DNA from 2 places in the Symmachiella macrocystis genome. Region 2 is predicted to be linked to the other one. Evidence: riboswitches for the same ligand, from Rfam matches in the RefSeq annotation. Region 2 holds a riboswitch; the other holds the start of a gene.
The links. Region 2 has a riboswitch for cyclic di-GMP ahead of CA54_RS27310 (PKD domain-containing protein). Riboswitches for the same ligand answer to the same signal wherever they lie in the genome.
Positions count from the first base shown of each region.

Region 1: linked by a shared signal. The riboswitch ahead of CA54_RS17040 (Ig-like domain-containing protein) and the one ahead of CA54_RS27310 (PKD domain-containing protein) in region 2 are both predicted to bind cyclic di-GMP.

Region 1 covers NZ_SJPP01000001.1:4,360,319-4,367,995, forward strand. The annotation lists gene CA54_RS17035 (PEP-CTERM sorting domain-containing protein) at 1-190, shown strand, start outside; gene CA54_RS17040 (Ig-like domain-containing protein) at 319-4,080, opposite strand; cyclic di-GMP riboswitch class I at 4,292-4,369, opposite strand; gene CA54_RS17045 (aspartate aminotransferase family protein) at 4,843-6,192, opposite strand; gene ftsH (ATP-dependent zinc metalloprotease FtsH) at 6,275-7,677, opposite strand, start outside.
Region 2 covers NZ_SJPP01000003.1:995,434-1,003,110, forward strand. The annotation lists gene CA54_RS27285 (arylsulfatase) at 1-644, opposite strand, end outside; gene CA54_RS27290 (CAAX prenyl protease-related protein) at 849-1,571, shown strand; gene CA54_RS27295 (sugar-transfer associated ATP-grasp domain-containing protein) at 1,765-3,009, shown strand; gene CA54_RS27300 (hypothetical protein) at 3,080-4,672, shown strand; gene CA54_RS27305 (diaminopimelate decarboxylase) at 4,700-6,028, shown strand; cyclic di-GMP riboswitch class I at 6,442-6,519, shown strand; gene CA54_RS27310 (PKD domain-containing protein) at 6,561-7,677, shown strand, end outside.

The sequences.
Region 1 (7,677 bases), on a different contig from region 2:
GCAATACGACAACTATACCAAACCCTCAGATGGTCGGGGCTGGGATTGGGTCACGATCTACGGCACCGAAAAGCCGTCCGGAGCGCCCGGGGTGGTTCCCGAACCTTCCAGCTTTGTCTTGCTGGGAATCGGAGCCATGGGGCTTGTTGGCTACAGCTGGCGTCGCCGGAAGACTCGCAAGGTTGCGTAGCTCACACGACAAAAAAATGAAAAAGGCCGCCCGTGCATTCGACCGGGTGGCCTTTTTTCGTCTTTGATGAATTGAGCGGTGCTATGCCTACGCGTCTCACCCGCGACCGGTTTCTTCCAGTACTCCCCTCAGTCCAGCATACCGTCGTAGAGAGCGAAAAACAGCTCGTTCGCCGCCAACTCATCTGCGATGGAATTTGAGAGGAAAGAGTCGCCGTGAGATCTCTGTGTAACGGGCCATGATTCGAACGTCGAAAATGACTGCTGATTCATCGGATGTGTTGGAGTGGAGACTGGGACGGGTTGTGTGGATTCCGCAGCGGTCGGATACGCATGGTTCTCTGCCAGTAGCAATTGCTTGTCGACTTCTGCGAGGATTGCAGTGAGTCCATTTGACGAGGAAACGTGAGGATCAGCGGCGACCAATTCGGGGCTCGCTACCGGCGCAGCGCTCTCGACAGGTTCCTGCGGGGCAGGGCCATGTTCGTAAACGCGGATGTTGGAAAAAACGACTTCTGAGCGGGGCCTGTAAACATCTTCATCATTGACGAAGAACAGATACTTCACGTATCCCTGGTAGAATTCCCCGATGGGAATGACGTAGTGCACTGTGCCATTGGTATTCGAGGAAGTGCGAAAATCTTGTCGTCCCCAGGTATCGCTACCGCGTAGTTGGAACGTGCGTGAAGAGCTATGGTACCAATCATTGTCAAATCCGATGCCGTGAATTTCTCCTTCACGCAGGATCCGCAGGTCGAATTCCAACACCGTTTCGCTGGTAATCGTCATCGGCATGCTGATACGTTTCCAGACGTTCCCGTCCAGACGGACTGCGTTTCCGTCTTTTTCCACCGATGCATCGCCATTGGCGTCTTGATTCCCAGCGTACGAACGAATCGGACGTTGGTCGAAGTTGACCTCCACGACATCGACATCAACGCCGTGTGACACCGAGCCATATTGTGAGCCGCCGTTCGCCGCCGTTGCTGTGATCGTATGTTGCCGGCCGCTGTTCTGGTAGATGTGCGTCAGGTAAGTGGGATTGCCGGCGACATTCTGAACCGTACCGTCACCCCAATCGACCGTCCAATTGGACACGGCCAATCCGTCGCGGGTGTCGAGTCGTAACACGTAATTTTCGCCGACCGAAGCTTCACTCTCGCCACTGAGCGAAGTGGCTGCCTCAACCGCTACCGTGACCTTACCCGTAGACTCATTATTGGGTATTCCGTCGGTCATTGTGTAGGTGAACGTCTCCGTGCCGTAAAATCCTGTGGCCGGGGTATAGACGAGATTTGTCCCGCCATTGGCAATGAAGATGGTCCCGCCCGCCGAGCCTTGGCTGACAGCGATAATTTCTAAGGGGTCTGAGACTCCCGTAGTTTTGCTGTCGTTGGCGAGGACGTCGAGAGTGACCGAACCATCCGCTTCATCGGCCGCAAACACGTCATCGTGAGCCGTCATCGACTCATAGACCTGCACGTTAGCAAACGTACTGACCGAATTCGGATTCGAAACGTCCTCGTCATTGATGAAGAAGAGGTATCGAACCTCTCCGGTATAAAACTGGCCGATGGGAATAACAATCCGCACCAATTCGGAGTCGTTGGTGTTGGGAACGCGAAAATCCTGCAATCCCCATGAGTCGGTCCCGGCGAGTTGAAATGCGCGGTGTTGGTCGTGGTGCAGGTCTGTGTCAAAACCAATTGCTGACAGTTCCGCCGCTCTGAGACTGCTGAATTCCAATTCCAGTACCGTGTCGACGGTGATCGTATAGTCGTAGTTAATGCGTTTCCAAACGTTACCTGTCAACTGCAGTGTTGAGCCGCCGTCGTAGACTGCTGCGTTTCCTGCTTTGTCTTGCCCTTGGCTATAACTATTGACGCTGAAACTATTGAAATTCAATGGGGGGTTGGTCTCTTCGACGACCTGCACGATCAAGTTATTGGCTGCATAGGTCCCGTCCTCGTCCGTCGCCGTGGCTGAAATTGTAAATTGTCCGTCGCTGTTGGCATAGGAGTGAGTGGCCGTCGAGGGGTCGCCGTTGATCTGCTCGATCGTGCCGTCCCCCCAGTTGATCGTCCAATGCGAAATTGTGTCGTTCCCGGAATCTGTCGACAACAGTCCGAGTGTGTACGTGCTGCCGCCTTGCGTTGTGCCGCTTCCTGAAATCTCCAGCGTGGCCGCTGCGTTTTGTACGGTGACATTTTTAGAAGCGGCGGTATAGGTTCCGAAGGAATTCGTCGCAGCAGCTTGAATTGTCACGACTGTTGTGCCGTCGGTGTAAACGTGGGAGACGCTGTTCGGGTTTCCGGAAACAACCTGGACCGTGCCGTCGCCCCAATTGATGGTCCAGTGTGTGATGGATGCTGCTCCATCACCCGCGGCCGAGAGCCCCAGTTGGAAGGAGTTTCCCTCGACGACATACGTCGCTCCGGATGTCGCTAGATCCGGGACGGGATCGAACACGTTGACTACATGGTTGTCGGCCGCAAAGGTCTCATCTCCGTCGGTCGCAGTCGCTTGAATCGTGAATTCACCCGTACCATCGGCATAAGTGTGCGTGACGGAGTTAGGATTCCCAGCGACGACTTGAATTGTTCCGTCGCCCCAATTGATCGTCCAACTTTGAATCGGGGACCCGCCTTCGACAACTTCATCGAGTTGCAGAGTATAGGTCTGATCTTCGGCGACAGAGGACTCACCGGAAATGGCAATCTCTGTAGCCACCTCAGCGCGCGAGGCGGATATCGTGTATTGTCCTACCGAGCCGTATTCCCCGGTGCTACGCACGACCAGCACGTAATTCCCACCATCGACAGTCGTCGAAATGGTCGCGCCAAAGTTATTGGACGGGTCGGCGGTCGCAATCAAGTCTCCCGCTTGCGTTCGCAATTCGAGAACACTGTCGAGGTTGGCCCCAACTTCGGCGACGTTCAATTGTAGTGTCAACTGCCCCGCGGCCGCCGTGAACGAGAAGGCGTCTTGATCGCTCATTTTCTCGAGGATACCCGACGCCGACGCATTGTTGCCGGTGAAGGAAAGCGTCGTTGCGGAGCCCAACCCGCCATGGTCGTCCGTGCGGTAGCCAAACCCGTTGGCGGCGCGGGCGATGACTTCCATGTCGTCTTGATAAGCGTTCGAGGAATATGTCGTGCCGTCGCTCCACGTGCTGCGCGTTTGGTAGTACGACGATCCCATGATCGGCGCCCAGCCGTTGCCGCCGGGATTGTATTCATGGGTTTTGGAGCCGTCGACGTACCTGCTTTGATGCCTGAGACCAAAACCATGCCCGGCTTCGTGGGAGGCTGCTTCGCCGATGTACCGGGCGTTTTTGGCAAGGTGGTCCGGAAAGACATATACGGTATTCACGACCGAATCGGTAAAGGAGTTGATGTAACCCAATCCGCCAACGGTGCCGCCATACCAACTGCTGTTACCACCGATTACGACACGCATCGCTTCTCCGTTTGCGAAGCTGCCAGGTTCGATGGTCGTCACATCAATGTTAAACGGTGCGAAGTCTTCAGAGACTCTCTGCCAGATTTCGGTAATCGCATCGATTTCAGCCGTGCTAAAACTGCTGTAATCGCCATCGATGCTGAATGCCGGCGAAGTGATGTTGCTGTAAGCGCCCCACTGGGATTCAAAATGCCCGTCAAAATCCAAGTACAATTTCACCGACGCCGTGGGGTTGCTGGAGAGCAACGGCAAACTGGCCAAGGGATATTGTTCACCATCCCCTGATTCGTCGGGGGTTGTGGTCGTTTCGATGGGGTCGAGTCCATGCAGATGGCCACCGACGCAACAACCACAGCCGCATCCGTGGGAATGGTTTGTTTCGTCATCATCGGTGTGCATGCCGCCATTCAAATCGAGGCTGCTGGACATGACGAGACGGGGTTCTAAAGTTTGAAACCCCAGTTGAAGCTTGTTAAGCGTGGGGAGGCGGCGCGAAGTTTTGGGAATGGAGTGACCCACAAGCCGCGCGAGAAGTGAAGAGGCTTCGGTGGCAAGGTTTGTGTTCGACTTCGAACGATCTCGAAACAGCATGGCTGCAATCCCAGAAACGTAAAACGCTATTCAGAAATGAATTGACCTCTTCGGTAGCCTGGCAATCTCTCGAACGAGACCCATGGCTTTGCGTCCCCGTCTCGCGACGAGTTTGCCTTTGTCGAAGGCCCTGGAGGAGTGCAGCAGCCCGCGGCAAATCTGTGGTTTCAACGGTCAGCAATTCTCGTAGCCACCGCCAGAAGGTCGACGTTTTATGTTCGACCAACTCTGCGTCAAATGGCATTCGAGAAAGCTAACCGCCATTGAAAACTTGTGTCACAAATCGCAGCGTGTCAAAGAGAAGCTGCCGGCGCCGGCTACTTTTGCCATAAGACTTGTCTTGCGTGCAAAGTACCCCAAGCAGCGCTGTTGCGACGCAACACGGCATGCAAGACAACGATGTGCATTGGCAACGTGGTGCAGTGTTTCTCGAACAGTGATGATGCGTGAGGGCAACATGACAAGCCATGTTGCAAATTGCGGACATGACTCCCGTAGGCGTGGCAATCGATACCATCGACCGCAGCAAAGCATCGATGACACGGCGGTCGTGATGACCATCAGTCACCGCTGGGCGGGATTTTCATGATTGACGGGCCGTCAGCGGACGATGCGGCGAAAGACATCCTGCGTCAGATCGGCTTCGAGGAGTCCATCGAGTTGGCCCGCATCCAGCCCCTGCTTGAGGAGCGAAAACGTTTCGCGGGCGGCCGCCGTAGTTTGGTCGAGTTCCGGATCCCCTTGGGCGGCATTGAGATAAAAAGAAGGGAAACCGTAGCAGCCCCGTTTGGCCATTTCCTGCACATAGAGCGTGGAGAGTTGTCGAGAAATGGTGGGATCATCGACTTCGAACTGCAGGTAGGGATGGACCGAAATTCCGCCGCAACGGACCGACAAACCGGTCTCGTCAGCGACCTCGTTCATCCGCGAGATAATCGAGCGGCCGAGATCCTGGAGGTACTCAGGGACGCCCCGGCGGCGGATCTCTCGCAAGGTAGTCAGAGCAGCACGAATTCCGATCAGGTCGCTCCAATAGGTGCTGGAAATGAACATTTGCGCTGCCGGTTCCATTACAGCGCGGCTGCCAACGACGGCTCCCATCGGGTAGCCGTTGGATATCGATTTGGCAAAAACGGCCATGTCGGGTTCGATGCCCAGATAGGGTTGCACACCGCCGACGCTTAAACGAAAGCCGGTAGAGACTTCATCGAAGATCAACACTGTACCGTGCTGCTCAGTGAGCGAACGGACCTGTTGCAAATAACCGGCCAGTGGTTCCTCGCTGCGAAGTGGTTCCATGATGACCGCAGCAACCTCCCCCGCGTGTTTCTCCAGGAGCGATTGCAACGACTCGGCATTGCCATATTCAAAGGGGATGGCGGTTCCGGCCAATGATTGCGGGACGCCAATCGGCTCGATGCCGGGGAACAGATGCGCATCCAATGTGGCATCGGCCGAAAGATTTGCCGCCAGATACCAATCGTGCCAGCCGTGATATCCACAAAACACAATCTTTTCCCGCCCGGTTGCTCCCCGCGCAATGCGAACAGCTATGGCGCACGCATCGCCTCCGCCTTTGGCATAACGGACCATCTCGGCACAGGGAATCGTGGCGACTAATTCTTCGGCCAGTTCGATTTCCAGCTCATGGTTAATCGAGTAGTTCAGACCGGATTCGATTTGTTTGCAGACGGCCGCATCGACGACCGGATCACAATAGCCGAGGATGATGGCGCCGATCCCGCTGACCCAATCGATGTACTCATGTCCGTCGACATCCCAAAACCTAGCCCCTTTGGCGCGAGTCGCATAGGCGGGTGAAACGCCCATGGCGGCTCGTGATGGCCGTCGGCTAACCAACTGTGTGGCACCGGGGATCAATTCTTCGGCGCGGGCGTAAAGCTCCATGGAACGAGGGACACGGCAAACCGTTTTGTCGATGGCGGACATCGAGATTCCTTAATTTTATACCCGTGTTTGAGCGACAAGCAGGCAGGGCAAGTGCTTCTGGATGTGATGTCCGCCCCCGCCTTCAACCCCCTTCGGCTGGTTGAGACGGTAGGTCGTTGTCCTGTTCCGACTCGGTCACCTTGGGGACGGGGTTGCGGGCGTGGGTTCCCGGTTTGATTTGCGGGCCGATTTTGTGTTCATCCAGAATGGCCTGCAATTGATCGGTGTTCATGATTTCATTTTCGAGCAGCTCACGAGTCATGTGTTCCAAGACTTCGCGGCGTTCTTTGATGATGTCATGCGCCGTCCGATTTGCCTCATCGACGATGCGTTTGATCTCCAAATCAATTTCGCGAATCGTCTCCTCACTGTGGGCACGCTCGGTCGAGGCTCCAAATCCCGAAGCCAGAAACGGGGAGCGGTTGCTCACGTGATAATTCACACGCCCCAATTTGGGACTCATACCGAATTCGGTAACCATCCGTCGAGCTAAGTCAGTGGCACGTTCCAGATCGTTTTGAGCACCGGTCGACGTTTCTTGGAAGATCGTTTCTTCGGTGGCGATTCCGCCAAGGAACACACAGATCCGGTTGAATAATTCGGACTGCGTGACCAAATGCCGTTCTTCATCCGGATGCTGCAGCGTGTATCCCAGTGCCGACATGCCACGGGGGATGATGGAAATCTTGTGAACCGGATCGGTATGCGGCAGGCAGCAGGCGACGAGTGCGTGACCGCATTCGTGGTAGGCGACACGCTGTTTTTCTTCCGGGGTGATGATCCGCGTCTGTTTTTCCAGTCCGGCGATCACCCGTTCAATGCCCTCTTCGAACTCGGCCATCCCTACGGAAGTTTTGTTTTTGCGAGCGGCCAATAACGCGGCCTCGTTGACAAGATTGGCCAAGTCCGCGCCGACAAACCCCGGCGTCATGCGGGCGACCCGTTCTAAGTCGACGTCATCACCCACTTTGATTTTCACGATATGCACTTTGAGAATCGCTTCGCGGCCCTTAAAGTCGGGACGATCGACCAGCACGTGGCGGTCAAAGCGGCCGGGCCGCATTAACGCGGGATCCAGCGTTTCGGGCATGTTGGTCGCGGCCATTACAATCACGCTTTGGTCGGAGTGAAAACCGTCCATCTCGACCAACAGCGCGTTGAGTGTCTGTTCGCGTTCATCGTGCCCACCGGGCGCACCGCTGCCGCGGACTTTACCCAAGGCATCGAGTTCGTCGATGAAAATAATCGATGGCGACTTGGCGACCGCTTGTGCGAACATGTCCCGCACCCGTGAAGCACCCACGCCGACAAACATCTCGACGAAATCCGAGCCGGACAAACTAAAGAACGGCACACCCGCTTCGCCCGCTACGGCTTTGGCCAGCAAGGTCTTTCCCGTTCCCGGAGGACCGACCAGCAAAACGCCGCGGGGGATCCGTCCGCCCAAGGCTTGGTATTTGGCGGGGTTTCGTAAAAACTCGACCA
Region 2 (7,677 bases):
GGTGCGTTGGTTGGGATGTAAGCGAAAAACGGCGTGTGGGAATCATGTTGCGTCTCGATCCAATTCATTGCTGCGTCGAAATAGACGTCGGTGCAATACCCTGTTTGCGGCGCCTCTTGGCCGTTGTGAAACAGAATCGGATCGGTGTATTTGCCTTCGCCGCCCGGGGGATCAGAGGGTTGCCCAATCCCGCCGCCACGGATCACGAATGATTCCTGAAATCCCTGGTCCATCGCGCGCAGCGGATAGTTGTCTCCCAAATGCCATTTGCCGAAGATGCCTGTCGCGTATCCAGCGGCGCCGAGCATTTCGGCGATCGTTACCTCCTCGGTCTCCATCATCGCCCGCCCAATGTAGGTATCGATCGCCCGCGTGCGGTAGTTGTAGCGGCCCGTCATCAAGCAGGCTCGCGTTGGGGCGCAGACCGGAGAGACATAAAACCGCTCCATCTGCGCGCTGCGTCTGGCCATCGCATCGATATTCGGCGTGCGAATCAACGGATTGCCCGTTGCTCCCAAATCGCCGTACCCCTGATCGTCGGTCATGATCAAAATCACATTCGGCCGATCCGCTGCCGTAACAGCAGCCGCATCCACGAATCCGACCAGACCGTACAACCCGACCAAGACTAGGAACGCTCTCATACCAGATACTCTCCAGTGACGTGAAAAGAAACCAACCCTAACGTTACCCGGAAACCGATGCTGTGGGGAGTCTCCGCCGCAATTCGATCCCGTATCCCGCAGGCCCGGCGGATGTTATTGGTAATTGAAACAGCTTGCCCGGCATGAGCCCATAGATGTGCTAGAATTTGGCGAAACCGCTCCCCACTCCGAGAATGCCGCGCCATGTCCACACCTGACGAAAATAGGGATCTTGCTCCCGCTGCTTTCGGCTCCAGTCCGGTATTGGCGTATGTGCTTCCGTTTGTGCTGTTCATGGTACTCGGCGCCGCTGAAGGTTGGGAACCGCTCAAACCGTATTATCCGTTCGTCTATACCGCCAAGATCGCCATCGTACTGGGGAGTTGGTGCTATTTCCGTCGTCGCTACCCTGCCCCTTCAACCGCCGGCCTTGGCTGGGGTGTCCTGGCGGGTATCGTTGGTGTTGTCGTCTGGATTGCGTTGTGGAAACTCAATCTCGAACGCCATATTGCCGACATCCTGCCGAGTTGGCTCTATTCCGCTGAACGCATCGGCTACGACCCGTTCACGGCCATCACCTCAACCGGCGGCGCCTGGGCGTTCATCGCAGTCCGCCTGTGCGGGTTGGCGCTGGTTGTGCCGTTGATGGAAGAGGTCTTCTGGCGCGGGTTTTTGATTCGTTATCTGGTCAAAGATGACTTCGAATCGGTCCCGGTCGGCACGTTCACCCCTTGGAGTTTTTCCGCCGTGGTCGTGCTCTTTACATTAGCGCACCCGGAACTCCTAGCCGCCGCCATTTGGTGCGCCGGCATCAACTGGGTGTTGTACCGGACTAAAAACCTCTGGGCCTGTATCACTGCGCATGCGGTGACGAATCTGTTGCTTGGGGTCTATATCCTTGCTACCGGCTCCTGGGCGCTCTGGTAAACCGATCGCTGCGGTCTACTCGTTGCTTGATCAAGCAACAGGCTGTTGCCGGCATAACCGGCACACTCCTCCCTACCCTCCTTTGGGAGGCACGTTGCGAAATAGCATCACGCGTTTTCCCGACGCAACGTGATATCGCAAAGTAGAGTTGAATGTCTGAACGCAGAAGCTCCGAAATATGAGGAATCTAGAGATGGCGAATACCGATTTTGCATTGGATCAAAAAACCGAAACTCCCGGCTTGGAATACCTACGCTGGATGCAAGAGGCGACCGCGCAAGGCAAAGGCTTGGGTGGACTGGTTCGCGAAATCGCCGGCCTGATGTGGGGACCGGGCAAGTTGCAGCCGAACGAATACTTTATGTACAAGCTGTACGACGATCAGCGTTATGGCGCCGACGTTAAAAAAACCTTCTTGGGCGCTCAGCGGCACCACGAATTGCTGGCTGCTCTGGACATGCCCTGGCCGAAAATCGCCAACGACAAGCCGACTTTGACGGCGCTGTTGCGAGGCCACGAATTGCCGATTCCCGAAACACAAGCCATGCGGCATGCCGCTCGGACTTTTCCGGGAGCAAAACCGCTGTTCAGCCGCGAGGACGTGCTGCGATTTCTTCGCCAAGAGGCCGTCTATCCGCTGTTCACAAAACCAACCGCCGGCGCCTGTAGCTTAGGCGTGGCCAATATCGAATCCTATGACGCTGACGCTGATTGCCTGCTGACCAGCGACGGACGGCAGGTCTCAGTCGAAGATTTCGCCGATCAAGCCGAACAATTCGCGGCCGATGGCTATTTGTTCCAATCACGACTCACACCACACCCTCAGATGGCCGACATCGTGGGAAACCGCATTAGCACGGTGCGTATGTTCGTGTTGGTGGACGAACAAGGTCCGGTGCTGTTGCGAGCTGCTTGGAAAATCCCGGGCGCCGAAACAGTGGCCGACAACTTCTGGCGTGCCGGCAACATGCTGGGCGGCGTCGATGTTGAAACGGGCAATGTCACGCGGGTGTTGATGCGAACGGCTGAAGGAACCGAACCGGTCGAGGAACATCCGGTGACCGGCACCAAATTTGACGGTCTGACATTCCCCGAATGGGATGCGATGAAAGATCTCGTCATGCGAGGCGCAGCGGCGGTCCCCTCCTGCCACCTGCAAGGTTGGGATGTCGCACTGACTGATCAAGGCCCTGTGCTGATTGAACTGGAAGGCGACGGCGGCGATTCGATCATGGAACAACTCTGTTTCGATACTGGATTGCTGCAAGGCCGTTACCTGGACTTCCTGAATAAGGCCATGCTGCAACGCAAAGAAAACGCAAAATCCGCCAAACGCCGCTCACGCAAAAAGCTGTGGGCCAATCTCTCGCAGTTGAACATGAACGCACAACGCAGCGGCGACACGGAGAGTGAACCGACCACGACGCACAGTGCGTGAAACCACGGAAACCAACCGCGACTGGAAACGGACGTCTTACTTAGATTTGCACAGCACCAAAGAAGTACTCATGCATCCGAATACCAAAGCGCCGCTGGAAGAGCTTCTGGTTTCCGGCGGCGACAACCGTCTCAACCTGCTAGGCGGGGAACGGCTCAATAAATATGGATGCGGTCCGCAACCACGGTCCGTCGTTCCATTTGGATCGTGCACGAGTTCTTCTACTTCGCTCCGCGGTTATGCGAAAGCGATGCGAACATTGCGTATACTGCAGGGACAAGAGGACTTCGACACGGCGGTCTCCCAGTGCGCACAATCGATCCGCACACGACTGGCCGAACTGCTTGAGTTGAACGCCGACGTCGACATTGCCTTGGCCCCCTCGGGGACGGATGTCGAATTTCTTGCCGTCGCATTGGCGAGTGGGATTTCTAAGAAACAGATCGTCAACATCGTTGTCGGCCCGGGCGAAGTCGGCAGTGGAACCCCGTTGGCGGCCGGATGTTGTCACTATGACACCCAAACGCCCAATGGCCGCAGAAACAAACAGGGAACGCCGATTGACGACGAACTGGCGTCGCGCGTCAGCGTAAAAACCGTCGACATTCGCGGCGCTGGCGGACGGCAGTTGGAAGAATCAGAAATCAACGCCGAAGTCACCCAACTAGTCGTCGATTCCAGCAACGAAGATACGGTCGTGCTCTTGCACATCGTGGCCCACAGCAAAACCGGTGTCTTCGCTCCCAGCTATGCCTGTGTCGAGCGGTTACAAGCTGCCTTTCCTGAATTGGTTGTGGTCATCGATGCTGCTCAAGGACGCATCAGCCGCGCGGGATTGCGTGACGCGTTGGACCGCGGCTATCTGGTGATTTTTACAGGATCCAAATTTTACGGCGGGCCCCCCTTCTCCGGTGCGCTGCTCATCCCGCAGACGTTTGACGAAACCATCCAATCACTGGGCCAACTTCCGCAGGGATTCGGCGATTATTTTTCTGCCGCTGAAATGCCCGAACGGTGGACCGCCATCCGCGACGTACTGCCCAAGAAATCCAACCTCGGCGTTGTGCTGCGCTGGACAACCGCACTGGCGGAGATCGATGCCTACTACGCTGTGCCGGAATTGACGCGGGACTGGGTATTGAATTGCTTTGAAACCAAAGCCCTTCAGATCCTCGGCGAATCCTCAGTCTTCAAATTACTGCCAACCACTCCGGCTCCGCATGACGAAGAAATCGACCGTCCGTTAGAAGCGCGGACAACCGTCGTGGGCTTCTGGATCAAACCAGCGGGAGCGGAAAGCAATCTGGAGAAAACGGACCTGGCCCATCTGCATTACAATCTGAATCGCGACATCTCCGCTCAATACCCTGAATGGGACACGGACGTGACTTCGCAATGTTTCCATATCGGGCAACCGGTCAACCTCGGTACTGCCGGCTATATTCTGCGGGTTGCGATTGGTGGAGAGTTGGTTGTCCGCGTTGCGACCGACGCACGCTTGGGGCGTACATTCGACGAACGCTTGACTTGGTTGCAGCGGCAAATTATGAATCTGCGACGCAAAGTGGAATGCCTTGTTGGAGTGGATATCGACGCCGATTCGGCAATTCGCGATCCTGGCATGGAGCTGCCGCTCAAACTGCCTGCCGCCAACTTAAAATAAGTCTCTGAGTTTTGCGAAAGCGGACGGATGGATGCCTTCGGTCGCCGAATTTCATTGGACGAAGCTGCTGCCGTAGTGCAAGCCGCGCAGTTGCACGGACCGCTAGCTGACGCGCCATCCGCCATTTTTCACAACCTGCGTCTCATGCGGTCGCGGTTGGTCGAACTCCAATCAGCGTTCCCCCCCAACACGTTGCACGCGATTGCAATCAAGGCCAATCCAGTGTTGGAAATCCTCCGCACTGTCGTCCGCGAAGGCTGTGGGTTGGAGGCAGCTAGTCTTGAAGAAGTGCAACTCGCTCTCGCCGCCGGATGCCCGCCACAACGGGTGATCTTCGACTCGCCCGCAAAAACCACGGATGAAATCTGCCAAGCTTTGGACGCGGGTATTTATCTGAACGTCGATAACTTTGAGGAACTCCAGCGGATCGCCACCCAGTTGCAGACGCGTTCCTCGAACTCTGTGATTGGCCTGCGGGTGAATCCTCAAGTTGGCGGCGGTACAATCTCGCTGACAAGTGTTGCCAACACCGACTCCAAATTCGGCATTCCGCTCTCCACAAACCGGGCGGCGATTCTAGAAGCTTTTGCGACCCACGAATGGCTCAGCGGCCTGCACATCCATGTCGGATCGCAAGGCTGTGCCATGGGACTGCTGACCGACGCCATTACGATCGCCGACACGTTGCTCAAAGAAATCGAACAACACAGCGGCCGCGCGGTCACGCATCTCGATATCGGCGGCGGCTTGCCAACCGTGTACCAATCCGAATTGACCGCTCCCACGCCGGCCGAGTACGTCGCTGAGATCCGTAAGCGCGCCCCGGATGTTTTGTCTCCCACGCTGCAACGAATCACCGAATTTGGTCGCGCGGTCCAAGCCAATTGCGGATTCGCCGCCAGTCGGGTGGAATACTACAAATCCGCACAACAGATGGCGGTGATCCACCTCGGCGCGGACTTCCTGCTACGCCCCGTCTATCGCCCGGACGATTGGCCGCACGAGTTTTTTGTATTGGATGCACAGGGCCTTCCTAAAAAAAGTGACCTACGCCCCGTGACGATCGTGGGACCACTTTGTTTCGGCGGCGACATCGTGGCCCGTGACGCGCTCCTGCCTGCGATCGCAGCGGGCGATTGGATCGTCATCCGCGACGTTGGCGCCTATACGCTGAGCATGTGGTCCCGGCATTGCAGCCGCGGCATCCCAGCGGTCATCGGCTACGAACCTGATAGCCTGGAGGCCATGCGCGTCCTCCGGCCGGCCGAATCGCCGGAGGATATTGTGCGCTATTGGGGCAACGGCGAATATATTCGTAGCCACGAGCAAGACGAATGGTCAAACCTAGATTCGTGAGATGTGAACAACTTGCACGGTGTGATACGGCTGAAATCGTAGGACTGAGCATTGTGCTCTATTCCATGTTTTCGTCCGTACTTGACTCAATCCAGAAAGTCTGGTTAACTAACATCCCTTTCGGAAACCCCCTATTGTCAATAGGGCAAGCAGACAACCAAAACGAGACCTATCCCCACACGTTTTGAGGAGTGAGAGTCCTGCTAAATCAGTTGTTGTTGGGCCAGACAACATACACGGCGGGTGAAACCTCTTCGCCGCAATTCTCTGTCTAATATTCCGAGCAGCATCAGCGGGTTCTCTTTGACACGATGTCATTTATGAGACACGTTTGAATAGCAACAGCGTGTTGCCGCTTTTTGGTAACGCGCTGCTGTCATAAATACCGCGGGCTGCTGCAACTCCTCCAGAGCCTTCGATAAAGGCAAACCCGTCGTGAGGCGGGGACGCAAAGCCATGGGTCTCGCTCCAGAGATTGCCAGGTTCCCGAAAAGGTCGATCCCAACTCAAACCGGTTTGGAGGAATGCAGCCATGCTTTTCCGCGCACGATCAACTTCCACGTCCACGCAAACCCCTGAAGCGGACACTGCTTCGCTGCTCTCGCGTTTGATCGGCTGCGCACTTCCCAAGCAACTTCGGCCACGCAATTCGCGCTCCACCGATTCGTTGAAATTCGAGACGCTGGAAAGCCGTCTCGTCATGTCCGGCAGCCTTGAGCTGAATGGCGGGATTGAAGAGGACAATAACACAGGTCACCCTCAGTTATGTGGCTGTGGCTGCTGCGGCGCTGGATACTTCAACGAACTGAACACCCTCGAATTGAATTCGACCTCTGACGAATCAGGAGACGGAGAACAATTCCCGCTGGAAAGTCTGCCGTTGCTCTCCAGCAATTCCAACGCATCGGTGAAATTGTATCTGGATTTTGACGGACACTTCGAATCCAATTGGGGCTCCTATAGCAATATCACAACGCCGGCTTTTAGCCTGGATGGAGATTACAGCTCATTCAGTACCGCCGAAATCAATTCGATCACCGAAATCTGGCAACGCGTCTCTGAGGACTATGCCTCTTTCAACATCGACGTGACCACGATTGATCCCGGCGACTTCAGCAATGGAAATGCCCTGCGGGTGGCCATTGGCGGCAACAGTAGTTGGTACAGCAGCGGCGCGGGGGGCGTGGCCTACATCAATACGTTCACCAACTCCATCGTGAACACGGTCTACGTGTTTCCCGACAATCTGGCAAAAAACGCCAAATACATCGCCGAGGCATCATCGCATGAAGCGGGGCATGGGTTCGGGCTGAGACATCAAAGCACATATGACAACGGCGTTAGGACCAACGAATACAATCCAGGCAGCGGCGACTGGGCGCCGATCATGGGGGTTTCGTATTACAAAGCGCGGACCACTTGGCACGATGGCAATTCGACATCAGCCAATACGTATCAAGACGACATGGCGGTCATTGCGCGGGGGACAAACGGCTTTGGTTATCGGACCGACGATCATGGCGATATCAATTCGGCAACGACCTTGTCCTTCGCCGGCAATAATGCGACCGCTTCGGGTATCATCGAACGCATGAGCGATGAAGACGCGTTCTCCTTCTCGACAACCGGGGGGCAAGTGGACTTGTCCG